3 regions of the Exiguobacterium sp. FD-YE-25-4 genome follow, and region 3 is predicted to be linked to each of the others. Evidence: riboswitches for the same ligand, from Rfam matches in the RefSeq annotation. Region 3 holds a riboswitch; each other region holds the start of a gene.

Region 1 (7,968 bases), 1.1 Mb from region 3:
TAAGTGAGGTTTTTTAGAATCATGGCTAATCTATTCGGAACTGACAAGGATGGCAACAGGAAGAAGCAAGAAGAGATTGAAAAAACGGTTCAGGAGAAAGGGATCACTCAGATCCATATGTACTTCTCCGACGTGCTTGGAGACTTGAAGCTATTGACTCTCTCTGCAAAATTGTTGCCGGAAGTTTTTGAAGGGAAGACGATGTTTGACGGTTCATCCATCGCTGGTTTTTCTTCCATCAAAAACTCAGACCTATTCTTGAGACCGGATTTAGATCGTCCACGCTACGAACAGGACGGGGACGAGAGCATCCTCGCGTTCTTCTGTGACGTCTGCACGCCAGACGGGGAACGGTATGAGTTCGACCCGCGCAACGTCTTGAAGGATGCCCTCGAGCGCGCTGCTCGTGACGGATACTCGATCTTCGTCGGCGCCGAGCCGGAATTCTTTATCTTCGACGAAAACGGAGAGTTCTATGACGAGGCCGGATACTTCTCGACACGTTCGGAAGACAAAGGCTATGAGGTACGTCAACATATCGCCAACCGGTTGAGCGATGTCGGCTTCAACATCGAAGCGGTCCACCATGAAGTGGCACCGGCCCAGCACGAGATCGGCATCAAGTACGATGACGCGTTGCATACGGCCGACAACATCCAGTTCTTCAAAGAAATCGTCACGTTGGCAGCCCAAGAGAAAAACGCGAAAGTGTCATTCTTGCCGAAACCGCTCCGCGACGTGAACGGTTCGGGGATGCACCTCAACATCTCGGTCTGGAAGAACGACAAGGACAGCAATCCGACGGTCAACGCGTTCGAAGAGCCGGAGTCGGATTACGGCCTGTCGATCACAGCCCGTCATTTCATCGAAGGCATCTTGAAGCATGCCCGTGCGACGGCCATCTTCACGAACCCGCTCCCAGAATCATATGAACGTCTCGTTCCAGGCTTCGAGGCACCGGTCAACATCTGTTGGAGCCCGTCGAACCGCAGTTCGATGATTCGAATCCCGGCGTCACGCGGCAGTGCGACACGCGTCGAAGTCCGTAACCCAGACCCGAGCGCCAACCCATATCTCGCCCTCGCGGCCCTGATTTACGCTGGACTCGAAGGGATCGAGCAACAGCTTGAGCCGTCATCACCGAACGAGGACGACTTGTTTGAGTACTCGGCCAAACAAATCGAGAGTCAAGGCATCTCGTCACTCCCGGCGACCTTCCATGAGTCGATCCAATCGCTCAAGTCGGACCGGTTCCACGATTACTTCAACCATGACTTGATCGACCGCTATTTGTCGCTCATCCAAGTCCGTAAATAAGCAAAGCATACAAAAGCCCATTCCTCGGCCGAGGAATGGGCTTTTACGCTTAATGAATGCCGCGCATATACTTTTTGATGACCGGGGCGAGTGCGAACAGGATCAGACTGAGCACGATGGCCGCGCCACCGATAATCCCGAAGTAGAGCATCTCGTTCTCCGGTGAATAGAAACGGACGAGCTGAGCGTTGATCCCTTGCGCCGCAGCGTTCGACAAGAACCAGAGCGACATCGTCTGGGCCGAGAAAGCGGCCGGGGCGAGTTTCGTCGTCGCCGACAGACCGACCGGCGACAGGCTGAGCTCACCGAGCACGACGATGAAGTAGCTAAGGACGAGCCAGAGCGGGTTGACGAGCGTGTCCGGGCCTCCGAAATAGGCCGGGAGCAAGATCACCAAGAAACTTAACCCTGCGAACAAGATCCCGAACGCGAACTTCGTCGGGATGCTCGGCTCACGGTCACCGAGTCGGACCCAAAGCCATGCGAACACCGGTGCGAGCATGATGATGAACAGCGGGTTGAGCGACTGGAACCAGGCCGGTGACAGCGTGATCCCTAAAAATTCAAGATCGGTCCGCTTATCGGCATAGCTGGCCAAAATCGTCGCCCCTTGCTCTTGAATCGCCCAGAACATGACCGAGGCGATGAAGAGCGGGATGTAGGCGATGATCCGTGACCGTTCGACTTCCGTCGTTTTCGGACTGCGATACATGATAATGAAGTAAATCGTCGGAATGGCGATCCCGAACACACCGACGAGGCCGATGAACGTGTTGATCGTGAACAAACCTTGCGGGATGAGCACGGCCAACAGGCCACCGATGAGGACGACCGCGATCGTCGTATACTTGATCGCGTTTCTCTTCTCAGACGGCGTCAACGGGTTCGGTACATATGAACCGGCAAGACCGAGGTTGCCTTTCTTCGTGACGAGGAAGACGACGAGACCGATGAACATCCCGACCGCGGCGAGTGCGAAGCCCCAATGGAAGCCGTAGCTCTTTTGGACTCCACCGACAATCAAAGGTGAAATGAAGGCACCGAGGTTGATCCCCATATAGAAGATGCTGAACCCGGCGTCACGACGACGGTCCGTCTCGTGATACAGGTCACCGACGATGCTTGAAACGTTCGGTTTCAACAAGCCCGTACCGATGACAATCAGTGCCATCGAGATGAACAAGAACGTCAGGCTGCCTGGAATCGACAAGACGATATGACCGAGCATGATGAACACGCCGCCGAAGAAGACGGCCCGAGACGTCCCGAAGACACGGTCGGCGAGCCATCCCCCAATGACCCCCGACATGTAGACGAGTGCGCCGTATACCGACATGATTGACAAGGCGACATTCTGGTCGAGACCGAGACCGCCCTCAGATACTTCGTAGTACATGTAGAACACGAGGATGGCGCGCATCCCGTAATACGAGAACCGTTCCCAAAACTCAGTGAAGAATAGCGTGAACAAGCCTTTAGGCTGTCCGAAAAAACCTTTTTGTGGCACGCTGTCCACAATTTTCTGTTTATCGATCCTTTCCATGAAAGATCCCTCCTTAACCGTATCATCATAAAAAAGAATCATTATGTTTGTAAAGAATAAACGAATGAAAAATTCAAAATTTAATGATATTCGAACGAAATCAAAAACCACACTAAACGACTAGGTTCAGTGTGGTTTTATAAGTCAAGCTGTCTTTTGTTTCGCTTCGGCTGCGCTGACGCGGCGTCCAAGTTGCCAATAGATGAGTCCCGACACGCAGCTGGCCGCCCCGACGAGGATCAACGCGATATGTCCGGCGCGTTGGTCGAAGAACAAGCTTGCCATGATCGGTGCGGTCACCCCACCGATCAACCATTGGATGCTGGCGGCCCCGTTGTAGGCACCGCGCATATTCTCCGGAGCGATCAAGGCGATGAACGTCTGTTGGACCGGGGACATGATCATCTCGCCGAGCGTATAGAAGGCGTACACCGCGAGCAAGACGCTGACGAGAACGAGGTACGGTGTCCCGAGTGAATAGAGGAGACGCGGCATGACGGCGATCAGAATCATGCCGACCCCGAAGATGGTCGCCCCGGCGAGCATGACGTTGCCGAACGGCTTGCGGCCGAGTTTCGAAGCGATTGGGAACTGGAACAACACGACCATGATGCCGTTCAAGGCGAGCATATAGGCGAACGGGTTCTCACGATCGGTGTACGATGGCATCGACTCTCTCAAGAAGAGGGGCAGCATGCTCTCGATGAGCGAGAAGCCCATCGAGATGAAGACACCGGCAAAGATGAACACGAGGAACACCTTGTCATTGTAGAACACGCGCAGGACATCCCGGTTCGACGGCGTGTCGACATCGGTCGTCTCTGGGAGTGACTCCCGGATGAAGCGACCGAGGACGAGTGCGTACAAGACGAAGACGAGAGCGGCCGAGTAGAAGATATACTGCCGGTCGATAAAGAGGACGGCACTCCCGAGGAGCGGGCCGAATGCAGCCCCGATATTGTGCCCCATCCGCAACAGACCGAACGCCTCGTTCATCTGTTCGGGCTCGGTCACATCGGCTACCATCGCGCTTGCGGCCGGGTGGAACAATGAGTTCGTCAAACCGAGCATGGCGTTCAAGAGAAGGAGCGGCCAAAACGTTTCGGCGAAGGCGAAACCGACGAGGGCGAGGGCGTCGCCGAGAATGGCAGCCATCATGATCGGTTTGCGGCCATACAGGTCTGCGAGCCGTCCACCGACGACCGATCCGATGAGCGCCATGATCGGTCCGGTCGCCATGATGACCCCGACCTGGATATAACTGTCGAGCTTGTCGCTATAGTAGAGGACGAGGAACGGTGCGATCATGAACATCATGACACCGGTGATCGTCTCTCCGAGGAAGCGGATCCAAATGTTACGGTCGAGCTGTTTGAGTGATTGAATCATTAAGGTCACCTGCTTTAGTTGATAGAATAAGAAAAGGGACGCAGCATGCTCAAAGGCATACGCGTCCCTACGATCTTAGGCATGCCTCGGAAGGCAGGCGACATCACGGATTCAAATCACGGAGAGGCGCCTGCCGGTCAATATGAACTTGGACGTGCGAGCGTTGAATGACTGACATCGGTACCTCTCCTTTCTGCATTGGACTGTCTTCTCTTCAAGATTATGATATTTCCGTGAAATGTGTCAACATAAATCGTCAATGTGTCATAATAATTCGTTCAAATTCTTTCGGCTGAGCCGGTAGTCGATCAACCGAGAGAACACGACTTGAATCATCGCCGTGACCGGTACACTGATGAACATCCCGACGAGACCGAACAGGCTACCCCCGATGATGATCGAGGTGATGACCCAAAACGGGGTGATGCCAACGCTGTCGCCGAGAATCTTCGGGCCGAGCCAAAGTCCGTCGAATTGTTGCAACAAGAAGATGAACAAGAGGACGATGAGCGCCGTGAACGGGTCATAGAAGTAGGTGATGATGAACGCCGGAATCATCCCGAGCAGCGGACCGACGTACGGGATAAAATTCAAGACGCCGACGATGACGCCGAGTAGAAGCGCGTAAGGTGCCCCGATGATCAACAGACCGGCGACGGCCAACACCCCGATGATGAGGCAGTCGATCGACTTCCCGATGATATAGCGTTTGAAGATGTAATCCATCTCTTGAAAGATGTCGATCGTCGTCTTAGCCGACGCGACCGGGAACATCGCATATAACAGCCGCTTGAACATGCGGGCAAAAACCTCTTTGTCTTTTAACAGATAGATTGAGATGACGATCCCAATCAAAAAATTGATGAGCGTCATCGTGAAGCTCGACACGTAGCTGACCGACGACAAGACTGCGGTCTCGACCCAGCCCGAGTAACGTTCCTCGAAGCGGCTGAAATCGATAGCTTGGGCGATCGTCGCGTTGTACTCTTTCAAGTACGTGTTCAACTGGGCGAGGAACCCGTCAATCTGTCGGATGTAGAACGGGAGCTCTTCGATGAGTGAGGCCACACTCGAGTAGATGCGCGGGAACAATGTCACAGCGGAGATGACAAGAATCCCGATGAAGACGATATAAACGATCAGCAAACCTTGATAGCGTTTTAATTGAAACCGTTCTTCTATATAGGACAGGACGGTATTCAGGAGCAGCGCGATGGCAATTCCCATGATAATCGGCGTCAGCAACTGGAACGTGTAGTGCAACACACTAGAAATCGTGTCCGGTTCACTGATGACTTTCCATAGGACGAGCAGAATCAATCCGATCACGCTCAACTTCCAAATCAATTGACGATTTAATTCCAAAGGTCCATCCCCTCATCTTTTAAATTTTGTAGAATAGTGTTCACTTTGTACTATGACCTTTTTTTTATCGGGATTCAATAGGCCACACCCATTTTCGAAAAAGGATTGACAAGATTGGTAACGTTTGGTTAACTAAGTGACATATTACAAAAAGACAAATCGCATATAAAAACACTTTCTATCAAGAGAAGCGGAGGGACTGGCCCGATGAAGCTTCAGCAACAGATTGTTCCAATACTGTGCTAATTCCAGCAAGGTGACCTTGAGAGATGGAAAGGTGGTTGTTTGAATACGTCCGTATCCCGACACCCCTTTCCGCGGAAAGGGGTGTTTTTTTGCATAGGAGGACTATTCATGACAGATAGACGCTCACACTTACTTAAAACTTTACCACCCCAACATTTTGTCGGACTCGCCGATGAAGTCGCAGCACTTGAACAGGCCGGTCGCGATATCATCCGACTCGGTCAAGGGACGCCGGATTTGCCGACGCCCGCCCCGATCTGCGACGCGCTTCAGACGGCGCTTCTTGATGCCTCGACCCATCAATACGGTCCGTTCCGCGGTCAGGCCCGTCTGAAACAAGCGGTGGCGACGTTTTACTTGAATGAGTACGGCGTCGAAGTCGATCCCGAGACGGAAGTCGCGATCCTCATCGGTTCCAAGTCCGGACTCATCACGTTGCCGCAATGTGTGCTCGAGCCAGGGGACGGCATCTTGCTGCCGAACCCGGGCTATCCCGACTACATCTCCGGGGCACGACTCGCCGGTGCCGTCGTCCGTGATCTCATCTTACGCGAGGAGCACGGTTTCCTCCCTGACTATGAGACGCTCGATACGGAAGGGGCGAAACTCATGTATTTGAACTATCCGAGCAATCCAACGGGGGCCGTGGCCACACCAGCCTTCTTTGATGACACCGTTCGGTTCGCCCAGGAGCGGGACTTGATGGTCGTCCATGACTTCGCGTATGGCAGCATCGGGTTTGATGGACATGTCCCGCCGAGCTTTCTGCAGGCAGAGGGGGCGAAAGACGTCGGCATCGAGGTATATACGATGTCGAAGGCGTTCAACATGTCCGGTTGGCGCGTCGCCTTTGCCATCGGGAACGCAGACATCATCGAGGCGATCAATACGTACCAGGATCACGTCCACGTCAGCGTGTTCTCGGCCATCCAGGCGGCGGCTGTCGCCGCGCTCGAGGCCCCACGCTCTATCCGGGACGATTTGGCCCGACTCTATGAGGCGCGACGCGATCGCCTGATCGATGGGTTGAACCGGGCCGGGTGGGCCGTCGAGCCGCCGGAGGGTTCGTTCTTCGTCTGGGCGAAAGTGCCCGAGGGCGATGCCAAATCGTTCTCGCGTAAGTTATTGTACGAGGCAGGAGTCGCCGTCACACCGGGCTATTTCTTCGGTTCAGAAGGGAACGGATACGTCCGCTTCGGACTCGTCTCACCCGAGCCGAAAATCGATGAGGCCGTCGAACGAATCGAGCGGTTGTTTGCCGCCTATGAGGAGGTGCGGGCATGATTCGTCAGGCCGTCCTTGAATATGACCACGCCGATGACGCGCTCGACCGTCTTGATGAGTTAGTCGACGGCCGACGTGCCCACGTCCTGCGCGGTCAGAACGGGTACGAAGTCGTGCGGGTCGTTCATCCATCCATCACGGACTATCCGGCCACGACGTTCCGTGGGGAGTGTACGGACAAGGAAGTCGAACGGCTGATTTTTGAAGACGTCGATGTCCTCATCGCCATCGGGGGCGGGAAGCTCGTCGACACGGCCAAACTCGTCGCCTATCAACAGAACGTGCCGCTCATCATCGTCCCGACACTCGCCTCGAACTGTGCGGCGTTCACGCCTCTCAGCGTCGTCTATCGGGAGGACGGGAGCTACGACCGCTACGACATGTTCCGCGTCGTCATCGAACGGGTCATCGTTGACTCGCGGGTCATCTCGCGCTCTCCATATGAATACTTCCGAGCCGGTGTCATCGACACGGTCGCGAAGTTTTACGAGGCCCGTTACTTGAGCGGTGACAGCTCGGTCGACGCGGGCGTCAACACCGGGCTCGTCTTGGCCGAGCAGTGCGGGCGTCTCGTCGAACTTGATTTGAGCGAGCACACTTTTGAGTCGTATAGTGACGACGTCCGCTTCGCTGTCGATCACGTGCTCGCCATCGGAGGTGCCGTCGGAGGATTTGGTGACGCCGGGACACGGGTCGCCGTGGGCCATGCGGTCCATAACGCTCTTAGTCGCTTCGAGTCGACGCACCGTTTCTTACACGGGGACAAGGTCGGCTTCGGCTTGATCGTCCAAGAGCGGTTGCGGTGCTCGGCCGATACCCCGTAT
Region 2 (7,968 bases), 1.1 Mb from region 3:
ATAGAGCTGTTCGAGCACCTCGGGTAACGCTGGGGCGTCCCAGACATCGCTTGGCCGGATGCCGTGGACCCGGATATTGCCGGCATCGAAGTCTTCCTCCGGATTGACGAGCAGTTGGTTCGTTTCGATGATTTCACCGTCGACGAGCAGGCTCCAGCCGACAGAGCAGATGCTGCGACTATCGCGGTTCGCCGTCTCGACGTCGATGGCAAGAATTGAATGTGGCATAATTGATCCCTTTCTCGTAAAAACAAGTATAAAAAAAGTCTAACATATCGTTAGACTAAAAAGCGATTATGCGGCCACGAGGTTGCGGCATGCTTCGGCACAGCGGAGACATGCTTCGGCACAGCGTTGGCAATGGTCGTGCAAGTGGCGGCCACATTCGACGGCGCACGTGTCACACACCTGGGCGCAGAGTGCACCAATCGGTTTGGTGAAAGCCGAATCGGTCTCGAGCGCGTTCAAGGCGAGTGCACACACTTCCGAACATTCTTTCGTCAGCCGGATACACTCGGCGACCATCAACAAGTCTTCTTCTTGTAAGCATTTTGAGAAACAATGATTGCTTGCCCGCATACAGTCGATGACGGCTAAAATGGTCTCTTCGACAGAGGCTCGGTCCATGATAAGTCCCCCTTTAGAATAATGATGTCTTACAATCATTACCCGCTAGCGGATGAGTTAAACCGAGCGGCGACGCAAAAAAGTCACCCCTCGAATGAGTGGTGACTTCAATAATGGAGCATAGCGGGCTCGAACCGCTGACCTCCACGCTGCCAGCGTGGCGCTCTCCCAGCTGAGCTAATGCCCCGTTCGAAAATTATTATATCATCCTAGTAAAACATTTGGCAATGGCTATTTTTAATTTTTTTGAACAAAGTTTAATCAGCACTGAACGTGGGAAAATCACAAATGATGTTATATTACGAAAGCAGGTGTCATGTATGGAAATGATTTTACTCGCACTCTTACCTGCCTTGATGTGGGGGAGCATCCCGCTCATCGTCTCAAAGGTCGGCGGGAAGCCGATTCAACAGTTGATCGGGACGACAATCGGGGCGATGGTGATGGCGGTCATTATCGCACTCGTGTTCAATCCCGGGTTCACGACGCTCGCAATCGTGACCGGATTCATCTCCGGCGCGTTTTGGGCACTCGGACAATATTTACAGTTCCAATCGTTTCAAATTTTAAGTGTCTCGAAGGCGATGCCGATCAGCACCGGCATGCAGCTTCTCGGTACATCGTTGTTCGGTGTCATCGTCCTCGGAGACTGGAAAACGACGACCGAACTATGGCTCGGATTTTCGGCGCTCGTTCTCATCGTGATTGGGGCTGCGTTGACGTCGTATCAGCAGAACAAAGACGGCGACAGCAGCGGCGCCTTGAAGAAAGGCTTGCTCGTTCTGCTCGTGTCGAGTATCGGTTACGTGACGTACGCCGTCCTGACGAACTATTTCGAGGTCGACGGGATCACGGCGATCTTGCCACAGTCGGTCGGGATGTTCGTCGCGGCGCTGTTGTTCAGCCTGCGTGAGAAAGATGTGAAGAAGTTCGATCCGAAGACGTTCAAAAACATCTTGGCCGGGATCGCCTGGGGGATCGGGAACTTCGGGCTGTTCGTGTCGAGCGGTGAAGTCGGAATCGCGACGTCATTCGCCTTGTCGCAATTGAACGTCGTCGTGGCGACGCTCGGCGGGATCTATCTATTAAAAGAAGAGAAGACGACGAAAGAACGTGTCTTCGTCTTTATGGGTATCGGCCTCATCGTCGTGGCCGGATTCATGCTCGGAATCGCTAAAAGCTAAAAGACGGGTCAGACGACCCGTCTTTCGCTTACCAGGCTTGTTCGATGAATGCGTCACGCCCAGATTTTTTCCGGTCCTCTTTATAGTGGGCCGGATTTTTTTTATGGAAGTCTTGATGGTACTCCTCGGCCGGATAGAACGTGTCGGCCGGTAAAATCTTCGTGACGATCGGCTGTTGGAAACGTCCGCTCGCCGCGAGCGCGTCGCGACTCTGCTCTGCTTTCACACGTTGTTCTTCCGTATGATAGAAGATGGCCGGCGCATATTGACTGCCTCGGTCTTGGAATTGACCGCCGTCATCGGTCGGATCGGTCTGAATCCAATACAGTTCGAGCAGTCGCTCATAAGCGAACAGCGTCGGGTCGAACGTGATCTCGACGACCTCATAGTGTCCGGTCGTCCCTGTCTTCACTTGTTCATACGTCGGATCGTCGACGTGACCTCCCGTATAACCTGATACGATCGACTCGATGCCGGGTTGTTCCTCGAACGGCGTCACCATGCACCAAAAGCAGCCGCCTGCGAATGTTGCTTTCTCCATTATCTTGTCCCCCTCATCTTCATTCCCAAAAAAAGCGCCCATGTCATCGACATGAGCGCTCTGTCATATCGGCCAAGGCAATCGCCTTGCTGGTAGTAGCACCTTGCCGTAGCAGGTTGCTGTGAAGTCATAGAGCCAGGTCTCTCGTTCACTCAAGATATCGATATGTAGTTGGTGACAGCATCATACCATCAGATTTGAAGCGGCGTCAACGGTTTGGCTTGCGCCGTAGTTGGAGCAAGGTGGCACCGAGGATCAGGATGACGAGCACGATGGAGAGCGGTAGCGTATACGGGGCGTCCCCGGCATATAACTGTAAGAAGAACAAGGCAAAGACGGACAATAAGACGAGTACGTACGAACGGTTCATAGTAACCTCCCTTTTCTTTCAGTGTACCAAGTTACACATTCGTTGGCGAACGAAAACAGGAAATCAAATGTCGATAGCGAATACCATCGAGTGACCAAAGGAGGAATCAATATGACTGACACATTTGATTTTATGGAACTCGATATCGAATCTGCCCATCGCGGATATAAAGAAGGAACGTTTACGGCACGTGACGTGACGGCCTACTATTTGACCCGGATCGCCCAGTTCAACGACAAACTGAAGGCGGTCATTCAAGTGAACCCGGACGCGTTGTTCGAGGCCGAGTCGGCTGACCGGGCGTTTCGTCGCGGGTTACGCTTGCCGCTACTCGGCATCCCTGTCTTGATCAAAGACAATGTCGAGACAGCCGGACTCATGAAGACGACGGCCGGGGCCGTCGCCCTCGAACATCACTTCGCAGGCCGGGACGCCCATCTCGTCCAAAACCTGCGAGCGAGCGGGGCCATCATCCTCGGGAAAGCGAACTTGTCCGAATGGGCCAACTTTTTGACCGAGGGCATGCCGAACGGCTGGAGCGGTGTCGGTGGGCAGACGCTCAATCCATATGGGGATAAGCTCGATGTCGGAGGTTCGAGCTCAGGTTCGGCCTCTGCGGTCGCAGCGAACCTGACACTGCTCGCTGTCGGTAGCGAGACGAGCGGCTCCATCATCCATCCGAGCGTGCACAATGGCATCGTCGGCATCAAACCGACCGTCGGCCTCATCAGTCGGAGTGGCATCATCCCGATTTCGCGGTCGCAAGACACGGCGGGACCGATGGCACGAACGCTCGAAGACGCGGTAAGGGCACTTGAGGCGATGGTAGGGGAAGACCCGGCGGACCCGGCGACACTCAACCTCCCGGCCGGCCCGCCGTATCGGACGTGCCTCGACGAGCGCCAAGCGGTCGGGATGCGTGTCGGGATCGTCAAAGCTGATTTATCAGCAGAAGAACAAGCATTATACGGTGAGACGACCGAGCTGTTGAAACAGAGCGGCATCGACCTTGTCGAAGTCGAACTGCCCGCCCATGATACACTCGACCAAGGCGATATTTTGTACCACGAGTTCAAACTCGGGATCGAGGCGTACCTGGCCACGACGACGCTCCCGTACGAGACGTTGTCGGATTTGATGGACTGGAACAACAGACATCCTGAGACGATCCCGCACGGACAAAAGACGTTCGAGAAAGCGGAAAGATTGTCGGGACGTCTCATCGAGGCGGCCTATTTGACGCGCCGGCTCGATGACGTGCGTGACGCCAAGACGGACGGACTCGACCGCCTATTAAACGAACAGCAGTTGCACGCGCTCGTCTTGCCTCACGATTTGAACTATGACATGGCGGCAAAAGCCGGGCATCCGACCATCACGATCCCATATCGCTTGAAAGCGAGCGGGGCGCCGTTCGGCCTGTCGTTCACCGGGACGAGTTATGCCGAACGTGACTTGATCCGTCTGGCGTATGCGTTCGAGCGGCATATTTCGCGTCCCGTTCCACCGTTATAAGAACGTTGCACCCGTCGTCCACGTCCGCTACAATGGTACGTATGCGGATTGAAGAAAGGACAGATAGCAATGAAACCATCTATATACGGGCTGACGTTCGATCAGCTGACAGAAGCGTGTGTCTCTTGGGGATACAGCGCCTTCCATGCGAGACAAATTTGGGACTCGCTCTACATCGACCGAGTGAAACAAATCGAGGACATCTCGGTACGGGCCGAGGTGCGTGAGGCGATCGCCGCCGAATACGTCATCTCGACGCAAGACCTGTTCGTCAAACAAGAGGCGGGCGACGGGACGGTCAAATTTTTACTTAAACTACACGACGGGCACTATATCGAGACTGTGCTCATGCGACATAAGTACGGCCGTTCGGTCTGTGTGACGACGCAGGTCGGGTGCAATATCGGCTGCAGCTTCTGTGCGAGCGGTCTCTTGAAGAAGACACGTGATTTGACGGCGGGCGAAGTCGTCGAACAAATCATGACCGTTCAACACTACTTGGACGAAGTCGGCGAAGGGGCCCGGGTCAGCCATATCGTCGTCATGGGGATCGGCGAACCGTTCGATAACTTTGACAACTTGGTCGACTTCCTGCGTGTCGTCAAGGACGAGCGCGGTCTCGCGATCGCGCCGCGTAAAATCAACGTCTCGACGAGCGGACTCGCCGACAAGATTTACAAGTTCGCGGACCTCGATTTGCGCATCAACTTGGCGCTGTCGCTCCATGCGCCGAACGACGCGCTGCGGACGCAAATCATGAAAATCAACCGGGCGTTCCCGCTCGACAAGCTCATGCCGGCCATCCGGTATTACGTCGAGAAGACGAACAAACGAATCACGTTCGAATATATTCTCCTGTCGAAAGTGAACGATTTACCGGAGCACGCCGAGGAATTGGCGGCGCTCATCGACGATATTAAGGACAAGTCGTACGTCAACTTGATCCCGTATAACCCGGTCAACGAGCATATCCAATACGAGCGCAGTACCTCGGAGGACATCATGGCGTTCTATGATGTCTTGAAGAAGCGTGGCATCAACACCGGTGTCCGCCTTGAGCACGGGACTGACATCGATGCGGCATGCGGCCAGTTGCGCAGTAAACATATGAACGTCGAAGGTGCGAAATAAGTGGACTCCTTGAATCGAATGATTCAAGGAGTTTTTTTTTTTTTCATAGAGCCGCTCCGGTGAAGGAAAGACGGACATCGCCCCCAACTCTGCGGAACGATTTTGAAAAATCTTGAATAGACCTTGTCTGCTCAGGGAATAGTCAGTTGAAATCAATGTAGAGAGTGGAGGCAATTCAATGGAGACAGTAAACGCTGCGTTATGGATTCGAGTCAGAAATACACTTGGGGAAGGCCCGTGTTGGGATGCTGAACTGAAACGGTTCTATTGGGTCGACATCGAAGGACACACACTTTGGTGGTACGACGAAAAGGAAGATGAGCTGTCATCGTTCGATATGGGACAACAGATCGGGTTTGCGGTCCCGAAAGTGACAGACGGCGTCGTCGTCGGCTTGAAAGATGGCATTTATGAATGGGACGAGGGATCGAAGCGACTCGATAAACTCGTCGAACTCGATGACCCGGAAGGGGATCTTCGCTTCAACGACGGAAAGGCCGACCCGTACGGACGAATCTTTGCCGGGACGCTTCATCTCAACGACGAGGAGAACGAGGCGACGCTCTATCGCTTGAACCGTGACGGCACGACCGAGGTCATGCTCAGTGAATTGACGCTGTCAAACGGTCTGACATGGTCTCCGGACCACTCGACGTTCTACCATATCGATACACCGACCGAGACGGTCCGCAAATACCCGTTCGACTTGAAAACAGGAACACTCGGGGATGGGGAAGTCGTCATCGATTTCAAAGATGAGGAAGGATTCCCGGACGGTATGACATCCGATGAAGACGGCTTTTTATGGATTGCCCACTTTGCGGGCGGACGCGTCTCGCGCTGGAACCCGAAGACGGGTGAAAAAGTGCTCGAGGTGCTCGTGCCGGCCCCGAACGTCACGTCATGCTGTTTCGTCGGTGATGACTTGAAACAACTTGCCATCACGACGGCGCGCGAAGGAATGGATGACGCGGCGCTCGAGGCCCATCCGGACGCAGGTTCGGTCTTTAAAATTGATACAGATGTGAAAGGGATGCCGCTCTATCGGTTTGGTCGATAAGGAGGTACGAAGATGGTAAAACGATTGCTCGTTCGTGCGGGAATCGGTTTGGCGCTCGCGGCGGTCGCCCGGGTCGGGATTCAAAAGCTGTTGGAAGCGAACCGGGAAGACGATCATACGTATTTGAATCCGCGGTGGGATGAGACGCCGAGTGTGGATGCCGATAAGGACGCGGATGAGGTCGGTCTGACCCAGCTCGACTCGATTTATCGAGCCGAGTGGCAGGCGAACGCCTATCCACGCTCAGAGGCCGAACGCAAGGCGTTAGAAGAATAAGCAGGAGAACACGTCCGGAAACGGGCGTGTTTTTTCTTGACAAGACGTCACCGACCCGTCATCATCTAAAAAGTAACGATTACGATTTAGGAGTGGGTAGAATGAGACGAATCCCGATCACCGTGCTGTCCGGTTATTTAGGAAGCGGTAAGACGACACTATTGAACCACATATTGAACAATCGGACGGGCAAGAAATACGCCGTCATCGTCAACGACATGAGCGAGTTGAATATCGATGAGCGATTGATTGAACAGGGCGGTTTCTCGAGAACGGACGAAAAGTTGGTCGAACTATCGAACGGCTGCATTTGTTGCACGCTCCGTGAGGACCTGCTCGAGGCGGTAGCAGAGCTTGCGCACGACCGGGACCTCGACGGAATCATCATCGAGTCGTCCGGGATCTCAGAGCCGATCCCGGTCGCCCAAACGTTTACATATGCTGATGACGCCCTCGGCATCGATTTGACGAACCGAGTCTATATCGATGCGATGGTGACCGTCGTCGATGCGTTTCGGTTCTTAAAAGATTTCAACTCGGGCGAGTCGCTCCATGAACGTAAGCAGGCGATTGACGCGACGGACGTCCGCGAAGTCGTCGACCTACTCGTCGACCAAGTCGAATTCGCCGATATCATCGTCTTGAACAAGGCGGATCGCGTGACCGAGACCGAACTCAGCGAGATGACCGGACTGTTGAAGGCGCTCAACCCAACCGCGAAGCTGTTGACGTCTGTCCATGCGAACGTGGAATTGACCGAGCTGTTGGATGTCAATTTGTTCGATTTCGAACAGGCGATGCATGCGGCCGGGTGGATTCAAGAACTTGAGACAGATGTGCACACGCCGGAGACGGAAGAGTATGGCATCAGCTCATTCGTCTACCGTCGGCGTCGGCCGTTCCACCCGGAGCGTCTCCATACCTGGATTGAGACGTTTCCGGAAGAAATCGTCCGTGCGAAAGGGTTTTTATGGATCGCTTCACGGAACGACCTCGCCTGTCTGTTTTCACAAGCGGGTTACGCCTCGACGCTCGAACATGCCGGACGCTGGCTCGCGACGCTTCCGGAAGAAGAGCGTCGTCACATGTTCGCGGCCGAACCGGAACTCGACGCCGACTATGTCGAACCGTACGGGGACCGACAGACGGAGCTCGTCTTGATTGGGCAGCGGATGGATCGAGCCATCATCGAACAAGAGCTCGATCACTGTCTGCTGACAGATGAGGAGATGGCGCTGGATTGGTCGACGCTCCGGGACACACT
Region 3 (7,968 bases):
CGCCTTCCGGATACTTCTTCAAGATCGCTTCCATCTGGCTCTGTGTGTCGAGCGCCGTATTGTTCGTCGCCGAACCGAACTTGGCGACTTCCGTGATGCCCGGGTAGCGTTTCAAGAACGCATCATAAATCGTGTGGCGTCGTTCCATCGGTGTGAAGCCACCGACCCAAATCGTGACGATTTTGCCTTCGCCGTCCAAATCTTCGGCCAGTGCCTTGAGCGAACGCCAAGCGAGCGAATAGTCGTCCTGGTCGATGACCGTCACCCCGTCGTTCGTCAAATCATTGTCGAACGCGACGACTTTGATGCCTTTGTCGAGTGCGCGTTGGACCGGTTCTTTCAATGCATCGGCGCGGCCATGGTCAATCAAGATGACATCGACGCCTTGCGTCGTCGCCGTGTCGACGTAACTCGCCATCTTCGACAGATCGTTGTCGGCGTTGTACACTTTCACGTTGCCGCCGAACGATTCGACTTGTTCCGTCACCCCATTGATATACTGCGACGAGAACGTCCCGATCGACATCTGCATGATGAGGGCGACATCGATATCTTTTGGCAACGTCCCGTTCGAGACCGAGACGGGTTTCGTCTCTGCCGTCTTCTCGGCCGGCTTCGATGGGGCCGCTTGCTCGTTCGTGCAACCGACGAGCGCCAAGACGAATGTGAATAACAAAATCAAGAGTTTTTTAGACATGAATCGTTCCCCCTACATGATGTGTGATGGCGGCCTCTGTCGGTTCGAACACACCCGCCTCGGTGATGAGTCCGGTGATGAGATCGGGCGTCGTGACGTCGAACGCCGGATTGAAGACGGTGATGCCGACGGGCGCCGTCGGTTGACCACCGATATGTGTGACTTCTGACGGGTTCCGCTCCTCGATTTCAATCGTGTCATCCGCCGTCAAATCGAACGTCGAATGCGGCGCAGCGACGTAGAACGGAATGCCGTAATGCTTGGCGAGGACGGCGAGCTGCAACGTCCCGATTTTATTGGCGACGTGCCCCGTCCGTGTAATGCGGTCGGCTCCGACGATGATGGCATCGACTCGTTTCGACTGAATCGTCCAAGCCGCCATATTGTCCGTGATGAGCGTCACGTCGATATCGGCCCGGTCGAGCTCCCAGACGGTGAGGCGTGCCCCTTGCAGGAGCGGCCGCGTCTCACAGGCGAAGACGTTGAAGGATACACCGCGTTCTTTTCCAACGTAAAACGGGGCGAGCGCCGTCCCGTAACGCGATGTCGCGATGGCACCGGCGTTGCAAATCGTCAACACGTTCCCCCCGGCCGGCAACACCGTCAGTGCATGCTCGCCGATGGCCCGGTACGTATCGACGTCCCGGTCGTACAAAGCGATGGCGCGGCGTTTGATTTCCTCGGCAATCGCCTCGAAGTCGTCCCCGACATTTAAATCAAGGAGCGATTCGATCACGTTTTGCAGATTGACCGCCGTCGGCCGGGTCGCGATCAAGCGGCGTCCGACGAGGTCGAGCCGACGCGTAAAGTCCGGATCGTCGACTAACCGGCCCGCCTCTTTGGCGAGGACGAACGCCCCGAAGTATGCGATGGCCGGGGCGCCGCGGACTTGGAGCGTCTCGATGGCATGTTCGGCCTGTTCGAGCGTCTCAATCGTCACGTACCGCTCTTCATGCGGCAACAACGTCTGATCCAATACGATGAGTTCGTCTGTCTGTGAATGGAAACGGATGTTTTGGACCGTCATACGCGCACCCCCGACAGGAGTGTCACCAAGTCGTCAATCGATTCGACGCTGTGGCGTTCTTTAATGAGCGCCGTCCCGAGGGCGAGCGCGTCACGTTTTCGTTCGAGCCGCGTCGCTTCCGGCAACGTCTCGAGATCGGCGACACCGGCCAGTCCGACGGCACGGCGAATGAGTTCGCAACCGGCGTAGCCGATCGTGTCGCTGAAAATCGTCCGCAACAACTCGTCGACGAAACCGTCCGTGTTGAACGGCTCGACGGCGCGTTCAAAATTGGCCCGAAACGTCTTCTCGAACGTCTCCCACACCGTCAAGACGTCCGTGAAACGCTCGAAGCGTTTGAGCGGGTCATGGAACGTCGACAGCGTCAAATGGGCGATGATTTGGCCGAGGTCGAAGCCGAACGGTCCGTAAAACGCGAACTCTGGATCGATGATTTTCGTCTCTTGTTGAGTCGCGAAGATGCTGCCCGTATGTAAGTCTCCATGCAGGAGTGCCTCATGTTTCGTGACAAAGCCGACTTTCAGTTTCGTCACCTCGACTTTGAGCGCTTGGTCTTGCCAAAGGCGTTCGACATCTTCTCGCAGCGCCGTCTCGATGTTGTTCGACTCCGCGTCTTTGAACGGGTCGGTGAAGATGAGTTTCTCGGTGATGTCACACAGTTCCGGGTTGTAATAGTCACGTTCAATCCGCTTCTTCGCGATCGGCCCGGCCGCGTAATCCGACGTCGCGAACAGCGTCTCGCCTAAAAATTCACCGACATGGCGGGCCAGTTCAGGATACGTTTTCCCTTCCAAATAGCCAGTCCGAACAATCTCAAAATCTGACAGGTCCTCTAAAATCGTGTAGGCGAGCGGGCGGTCACTGCCAAGCACGACTGGCACGAAACGAGGGACGACGTTGGCGAATTCGCGCAACGCCAACTGCTCGATCCACGCCCGTTCAAGTGTGAGCGGCCAACTTTCGCCGACGACTTTCGCATATGGGAGCGCTTGTTTGACGATGAGACTCGTTTCGCCTTGTCGGATGCGGAAAACGAGGTTCAAATTGCCGTCCCCAATCTCCTCGCAATGCGTGATGCCTCCGTCTTCGATTAACCCCAACGTTTTCACATGCTCGACGACGGTCTGTTCTGTAAATGGTTGATATGACATAATGTTTTCCCCTTCCTGTACGTTGCCCACAAAAAAAGCCCCTTTCTCCGCGAGAAAGAGGCACAGCCAAACTGGTTGTTCCTCTCATCTGTCAGACATTCGTCTGGTGGATGTAGCACCGTGCCTAGTGGTCGGTTGCTGCGGCGTCATCGGGCCAATTCCCTCTGCCAACTCGCGATAAGAGTGGTTTATTCGATTCGGTGAACTTATGTGCTGAATATTACGGACTCGACGTCACGATTGTCAACGGCAATTTCCCGATGCAACTTCGTCTTTTTTTGTGCATATATGGAAACAACTTTCCAAAATATTTTTTTTGGAAAAAAAGGAATTGACGATGTGACGATTCTGTGCAAAAATTCAATTAAATTTCACAACTTCAAATCACATTCTTATCAAGAGCAGACGGAGGGACAAGCCCGATGATGTCGCAGCAACCGACCAGAGATGGCACGGTGCTAATTCTTGCAGCGTAAGCTGAGAGATAAGAGTTCATTTTTTTTATGATGACCTCTTGCCTCGGCATGGGGTCATTTTTGTTTGCCTGGAAGGAGGAACCATATGAGTATCACTGCCACATATGAAATCAAACGGACGGACGCGGTCGCGACCGTCGCCAACAAGATCGCCCTCGAGTTGACCGTCGGCACATGGACGGACTTGCCTCACTTAGAGCAAGAGCAGTTACAGGCGTTCCGAGGTGAGGTCGTATCAACCACACATACGGACACGACGAGCCGCTTCACGATCCGCTATCCGTTACATAATGTCAGCCCTGACTTTTCATCCATCTTGACGACGACGTTCGGGAAACTGTCCCTCGATGATTCGGTCCGATTAATCGATTTGACGTTGCCGGAGACGCTCGCCTCTGATTTCAAAGGCGCCAAGTTCGGTGTCGACGGGATTCGTGAGTTGCTCGGCGTTCAGGATCGCCCGCTCGTCATGAGCATCTTCAAAGGCGTCATCGGCCGTGACCTCGCGTTTCTCGAGCAGCAACTCCGCGATCAGTTCGCCGGTGGCATCGATATCGTCAAAGACGACGAGATTTTATACGACAACCCGCTCACCCCGTCGCTTGAACGGGCCCGGATCGGAGCGGACGTCATTCAAGCCCACTTCGAGGCGACCGGGAAACGCGTCCTGTACGCCATCACGCTGAGCGGCCCCGTGTTCGGTCTGCGTGACCAGGCGCTCCGTCTCATCGAGGCCGGTGCGACGGCGCTCCTGTTCAACGTCTATACGTACGGTCTCGACGCACTGCGCGAACTCGCGAACGATCCGGATATCCACGTCCCGATCTTGGCACATCCGGCCTTTGCCGGCGCCTTGACCGGATCAATCAGTCATTCGCTTTTGCTCGGTAAACTCCCTCGCCTCGCCGGGGCCGATTTGACGCTCTTCCCGTCACCGTACGGCTCACTTGCGACACCGCGCGACGAGACGTTCGTGATTCGTGACCAGAGTGCCGAACCACATTGGTCGAAGCCGATTTTGCCGGTCCCGTCCGCGGGGATTCATCCGGGACTCGTCGCCGATATCATTCGGGACTTCGGGACGGATGTCGTCATCAACGCCGGCGGTGGCATTCACGGTCATCCGGACGGTGCAGCCGCCGGGGCTCGTGCGTTCCGACAAGCCATCGCTCACGTACTCGGTCAAACCGAAGGGCAGACGGACGAGCTCGATACCGCGTTGAAGGCGTGGGCGTCACGATGACGGCCCATATCCTCTGCGACTTTGACGGGACGATTACGGCGGAAGACAATATCATCGCGTTGATGAAGGCGTTCGCCCCGCCGGCTTGGGTCGAGTTGAAAGACGCGGTCCTCGAGCAACGGATTTCCATCCGATCCGGGGTCGGTCAAATGTTTCGACTGTTGCCGAGCGAGGCCGCCCCGGCTTACCGTGATTATTTGTTGGAGCGCATCACGCTCCGCCAAGGGTTCCCGGCATTTTTAGAAGAAGTTCGGGTCCATGGCTGGAAGTTTGACGTCGTCAGCGGCGGGATGGACTTCTTCGTGCAACCGGTCTTGGACGGGCATGTCGCCCCCGAGCATATCTACTGCAACGTCGCCGACTTCTCCGCTGAGACGGTCACCGTCGCTTGGCCGCACGCTTGCGATGAACAATGTACGAACGATTGCGGCTGTTGCAAGCCGACGCTCGCTCGCCGCCTTGTCAATCCCGCCGATCGCTTGATCGTCATCGGCGACTCGGTGACCGACTTCGAGGTCGCGAAGCGTGCCGACTTCGTCTACGCCCGAGGTCAACTCATCACGCTCTGCGAAGACGCAGGCATCCGTTACGCCCCGTTCGAGACGTTTGACGACATCACCCATCACTTGAAGGAGGTTGCCGTATGAGCCTTGCCGCACGTTGGCTCGAACTGGCCGACATTAAAGACGAACTCGCCGCCCGCGACTGGTTCCCCGGAACGAGTGGGAATTTGGCGATTCGCGTTTCCGATGACCCGCTCGAATTTCTCGTCACGGCGAGCGGACGCGATAAACGAAAACGAACACCGGACGACTTTGTTCACGTCGATGCGGCCGGACGCTTGATTGGCAAACAGAACGGTCGTCCATCCGCCGAGACGCTGCTTCACGTCGAAGTGTTCAATCGGACGGACGCGACGTGTTCGCTCCACGTCCATACGGTCGACAATAATGTCATCTCCGAGCTCCATGCCGCCACCGGCGAAGTCGTCTTCACCGGCCAAGAGATCATCAAGGCGCTCGGCTTCTGGGACGAGGATGCGGTCGTCCGCGTACCGATTATCGAGAACCATGCGGACATCCCGACGCTCGCAGCCGCCTTCGCCCCTCATATCCGGGCAAACGCCGGCGCCGTCCTCATCCGCAATCACGGCATCACCGTCTGGGGCGAGACCCCGGCCGCGGCCAAACGTTATTTAGAGGCTTACGAGTTCTTGTTCAGCTATACGTTAAAACTACGCGCCCTAGGCGTCCATTCATAAGGAGGAACCAACCATGGCAACTGTCTATTTCCAACAAACCGAAGAACGTTACGTCGATCAAACTGAAGTGAGTGCCTTTTTAGAGTCACGCGGGATTTTATATGAGCAGTGGGATATCACAAAGCTCCCGGAAAACCTGCAAGAGAACTATCAGTTGACGGACGAGGACAAACAAGCGATCTTGTCGACGTTCCGTGACGAGATTCGTGACGTGTCGGAGCGCCGTGGCTATGAGACGGCAGACGTCATCTCGTTGTCGGATGCGACGCCGAACTTGGACGAACTGCTCGTCAACTTCCAAAAGGAACATCATCACACAGATGACGAGGTCCGCTTCATCGTCAGTGGCCATGGCATCTTCGCCATCGATGACGCCGAGCGCGGCTACTTCAACATCGAGCTTAACCCGGGTGACCTCATCTCGGTGCCGGTGAACACACGCCACTACTTCACGCTCCAAGACGACCGCAAAGTCGTCGCCGTCCGCATCTTTGTGACGACCGAGGGATGGGTGCCGATTTACGAGAAACAAGACGTGACAGCATGAAAAATGGTCTCTCGCCCAAAGGCGAGAGACCATTTTTTAATGTTTGGCAGCGGCTGTCGGTTTTGAAGAGAACCAACCCCATGCCGCAATCCCGACCATGACCGACCAGAAGAACACGGTCCACGCCGTCGAGTGGACGAATCCGTCCGGAAGACCCATGAATTCGAACGGTGTGCCGGCAATCAATTTCTTGAAGCCAGGGTGTTCGAGGACGAGCACCGTCAACTTCACGCCGACCCAGCCGACGATGATGAAAGCAGCTGTTTCGAGTGATGGGCGTTGATGCAACAACTTGACGAAAATACGTGCGGCGAAACGCATCAAGATGACCCCGATGAGTCCACCTGTCAAGACGACGAAGAACTGACCAGAGTCGATGCCGCCGATCTCACCGAGCCCGAGTGGCGGCAAGCTGACCGCGAGCGCGACTGCTGCGAGAATCGAATCGACCGCGAAGGCGATATCGGCGAACTCGACTTTAGCAACCGTCCACCAGAACTCTTTCTTCGTGACCGGCTTCTCCGTGATGGCCGTCTCTTCTTTCGCCTCAGCGGCGAGGTCTTGTTTCGGATCCATCTTACGGGCCTTATAGGTCATATACAGATGCCGCGCACTCATCCCGATCAAATAAAGCGCACCGAGCGCCTGGACTTGCCAGACGTTGATCAAGAACGAGATCAAGAACAAAGCGATGAAGCGGAAAACGAACGCTCCGAGTAATCCGTAAAATAGTGCCTTCTTCTGCTCTGTCCGTGGCAAGTGCTTGACCATGACCGCCAAGACGAGCGCGTTGTCTGCAGAAAGCAGCCCTTCAAGACCGACGAGTACGACGATGATCCAGGCGTACTGCAGGATTAACTGCCAATCCATTAAAACATCCCCTTTTTCTGTTGTGTTCCTTCATATTTAACAGTGATCTATATTTTAAGTTCACAGGAACATTTTATTCCCCATTTAGATTGAAATCAATCTTCTTTTCTTCAATTGCTGAAGTTTTTTCATTTGTGAGCACGTTCAAAGCATGTTCAAAGAGCAAAATGGTACCCGGTCGATGTACATTTCGTGATAAAATCCTAACAAGAACGAGTGGCAGTCATTTGCCCTCTCAAAAAAGGAGAATCCGATTATGTCTACAAGCCATGTCGCTTTACCTACTAAAGCAGAACGACATAAATTATTCGGTTCGGTCCCGCCGATCAAAGGCACGAAGCCAACTGAAAAAGATAAAATGGTCGATCTACAAAACACACCAAAAAACTTCTTGTTCGCGCTCGACAGCGTCGGCATCTCAAACGTCAAACACCCGGTCAACATCGAGACGCCAGACGGCATCCAAGCGACGGTCGCCACATTCGAGTTGACGACATCGCTCGTCCAAGACCGTAAAGGCATCAACATGTCGCGTCTCACAGAACAGCTCGACGCGTACCATACGCAAGGCTGGACGTTATCGAACCGCTCGCTCATCGAGTTCGCGCAAGAACTCGCCGAGCGCATGGAACAGACGGAAGGTCAATTGACGGTCCGTTACCCATGGTTCTTTAGCCGCAAAGCCCCGGCGACAGG

Evidence for each region. A riboswitch is a leader RNA that binds a small molecule or an ion and turns the genes downstream of it on or off. The one in region 3 is predicted to bind S-adenosylmethionine.
Region 1: another riboswitch for S-adenosylmethionine. It lies ahead of AC13H5_RS08020 (aminotransferase class I/II-fold pyridoxal phosphate-dependent enzyme); the one in region 3 lies ahead of mtnK (S-methyl-5-thioribose kinase).
Region 2: another riboswitch for S-adenosylmethionine. It lies ahead of msrA (peptide-methionine (S)-S-oxide reductase MsrA); the one in region 3 lies ahead of mtnK (S-methyl-5-thioribose kinase).

The regions. Positions count from the first base shown of each region.
Region 1 covers NZ_CM168041.1:1,548,582-1,556,549, reverse strand. The annotation lists gene AC13H5_RS08040 (glutamine synthetase family protein) at 22-1,317, shown strand; gene AC13H5_RS08035 (peptide MFS transporter) at 1,367-2,860, opposite strand; gene AC13H5_RS08030 (MDR family MFS transporter) at 3,005-4,249, opposite strand; gene AC13H5_RS08025 (AI-2E family transporter) at 4,514-5,614, opposite strand; SAM riboswitch class I at 5,790-5,890, shown strand; gene AC13H5_RS08020 (aminotransferase class I/II-fold pyridoxal phosphate-dependent enzyme) at 5,969-7,144, shown strand; gene AC13H5_RS08015 (iron-containing alcohol dehydrogenase family protein) at 7,141-7,968, shown strand, end outside.
Region 2 covers NZ_CM168041.1:1,590,806-1,598,773, reverse strand. The annotation lists gene AC13H5_RS08285 (3'-5' exonuclease) at 1-228, opposite strand, end outside; gene AC13H5_RS08280 (four-helix bundle copper-binding protein) at 295-627, opposite strand; tRNA gene AC13H5_RS08275 (tRNA-Ala) at 742-814, opposite strand; gene AC13H5_RS08270 (GRP family sugar transporter) at 948-1,811, shown strand; gene msrA (peptide-methionine (S)-S-oxide reductase MsrA) at 1,840-2,352, opposite strand; SAM riboswitch class I at 2,416-2,516, opposite strand; gene AC13H5_RS08260 (hypothetical protein) at 2,561-2,722, opposite strand; gene AC13H5_RS08255 (amidase family protein) at 2,834-4,237, shown strand; gene rlmN (dual-specificity RNA methyltransferase RlmN) at 4,307-5,368, shown strand; gene AC13H5_RS08245 (SMP-30/gluconolactonase/LRE family protein) at 5,547-6,428, shown strand; gene AC13H5_RS08240 (hypothetical protein) at 6,441-6,704, shown strand; gene AC13H5_RS08235 (GTP-binding protein) at 6,806-7,968, shown strand, end outside.
Region 3 covers NZ_CM168041.1:2,664,254-2,672,221, forward strand. The annotation lists gene AC13H5_RS13645 (sugar ABC transporter substrate-binding protein) at 1-697, opposite strand, end outside; gene mtnA (S-methyl-5-thioribose-1-phosphate isomerase) at 690-1,724, opposite strand; gene mtnK (S-methyl-5-thioribose kinase) at 1,721-2,875, opposite strand; SAM riboswitch class I at 2,957-3,059, opposite strand; SAM riboswitch class I at 3,265-3,366, shown strand; gene AC13H5_RS13660 (2,3-diketo-5-methylthiopentyl-1-phosphate enolase) at 3,437-4,594, shown strand; gene AC13H5_RS13665 (2-hydroxy-3-keto-5-methylthiopentenyl-1-phosphate phosphatase) at 4,591-5,241, shown strand; gene AC13H5_RS13670 (methylthioribulose 1-phosphate dehydratase) at 5,238-5,855, shown strand; gene AC13H5_RS13675 (1,2-dihydroxy-3-keto-5-methylthiopentene dioxygenase) at 5,869-6,402, shown strand; gene AC13H5_RS13680 (TerC family protein) at 6,439-7,272, opposite strand; gene folE2 (GTP cyclohydrolase FolE2) at 7,529-7,968, shown strand, end outside.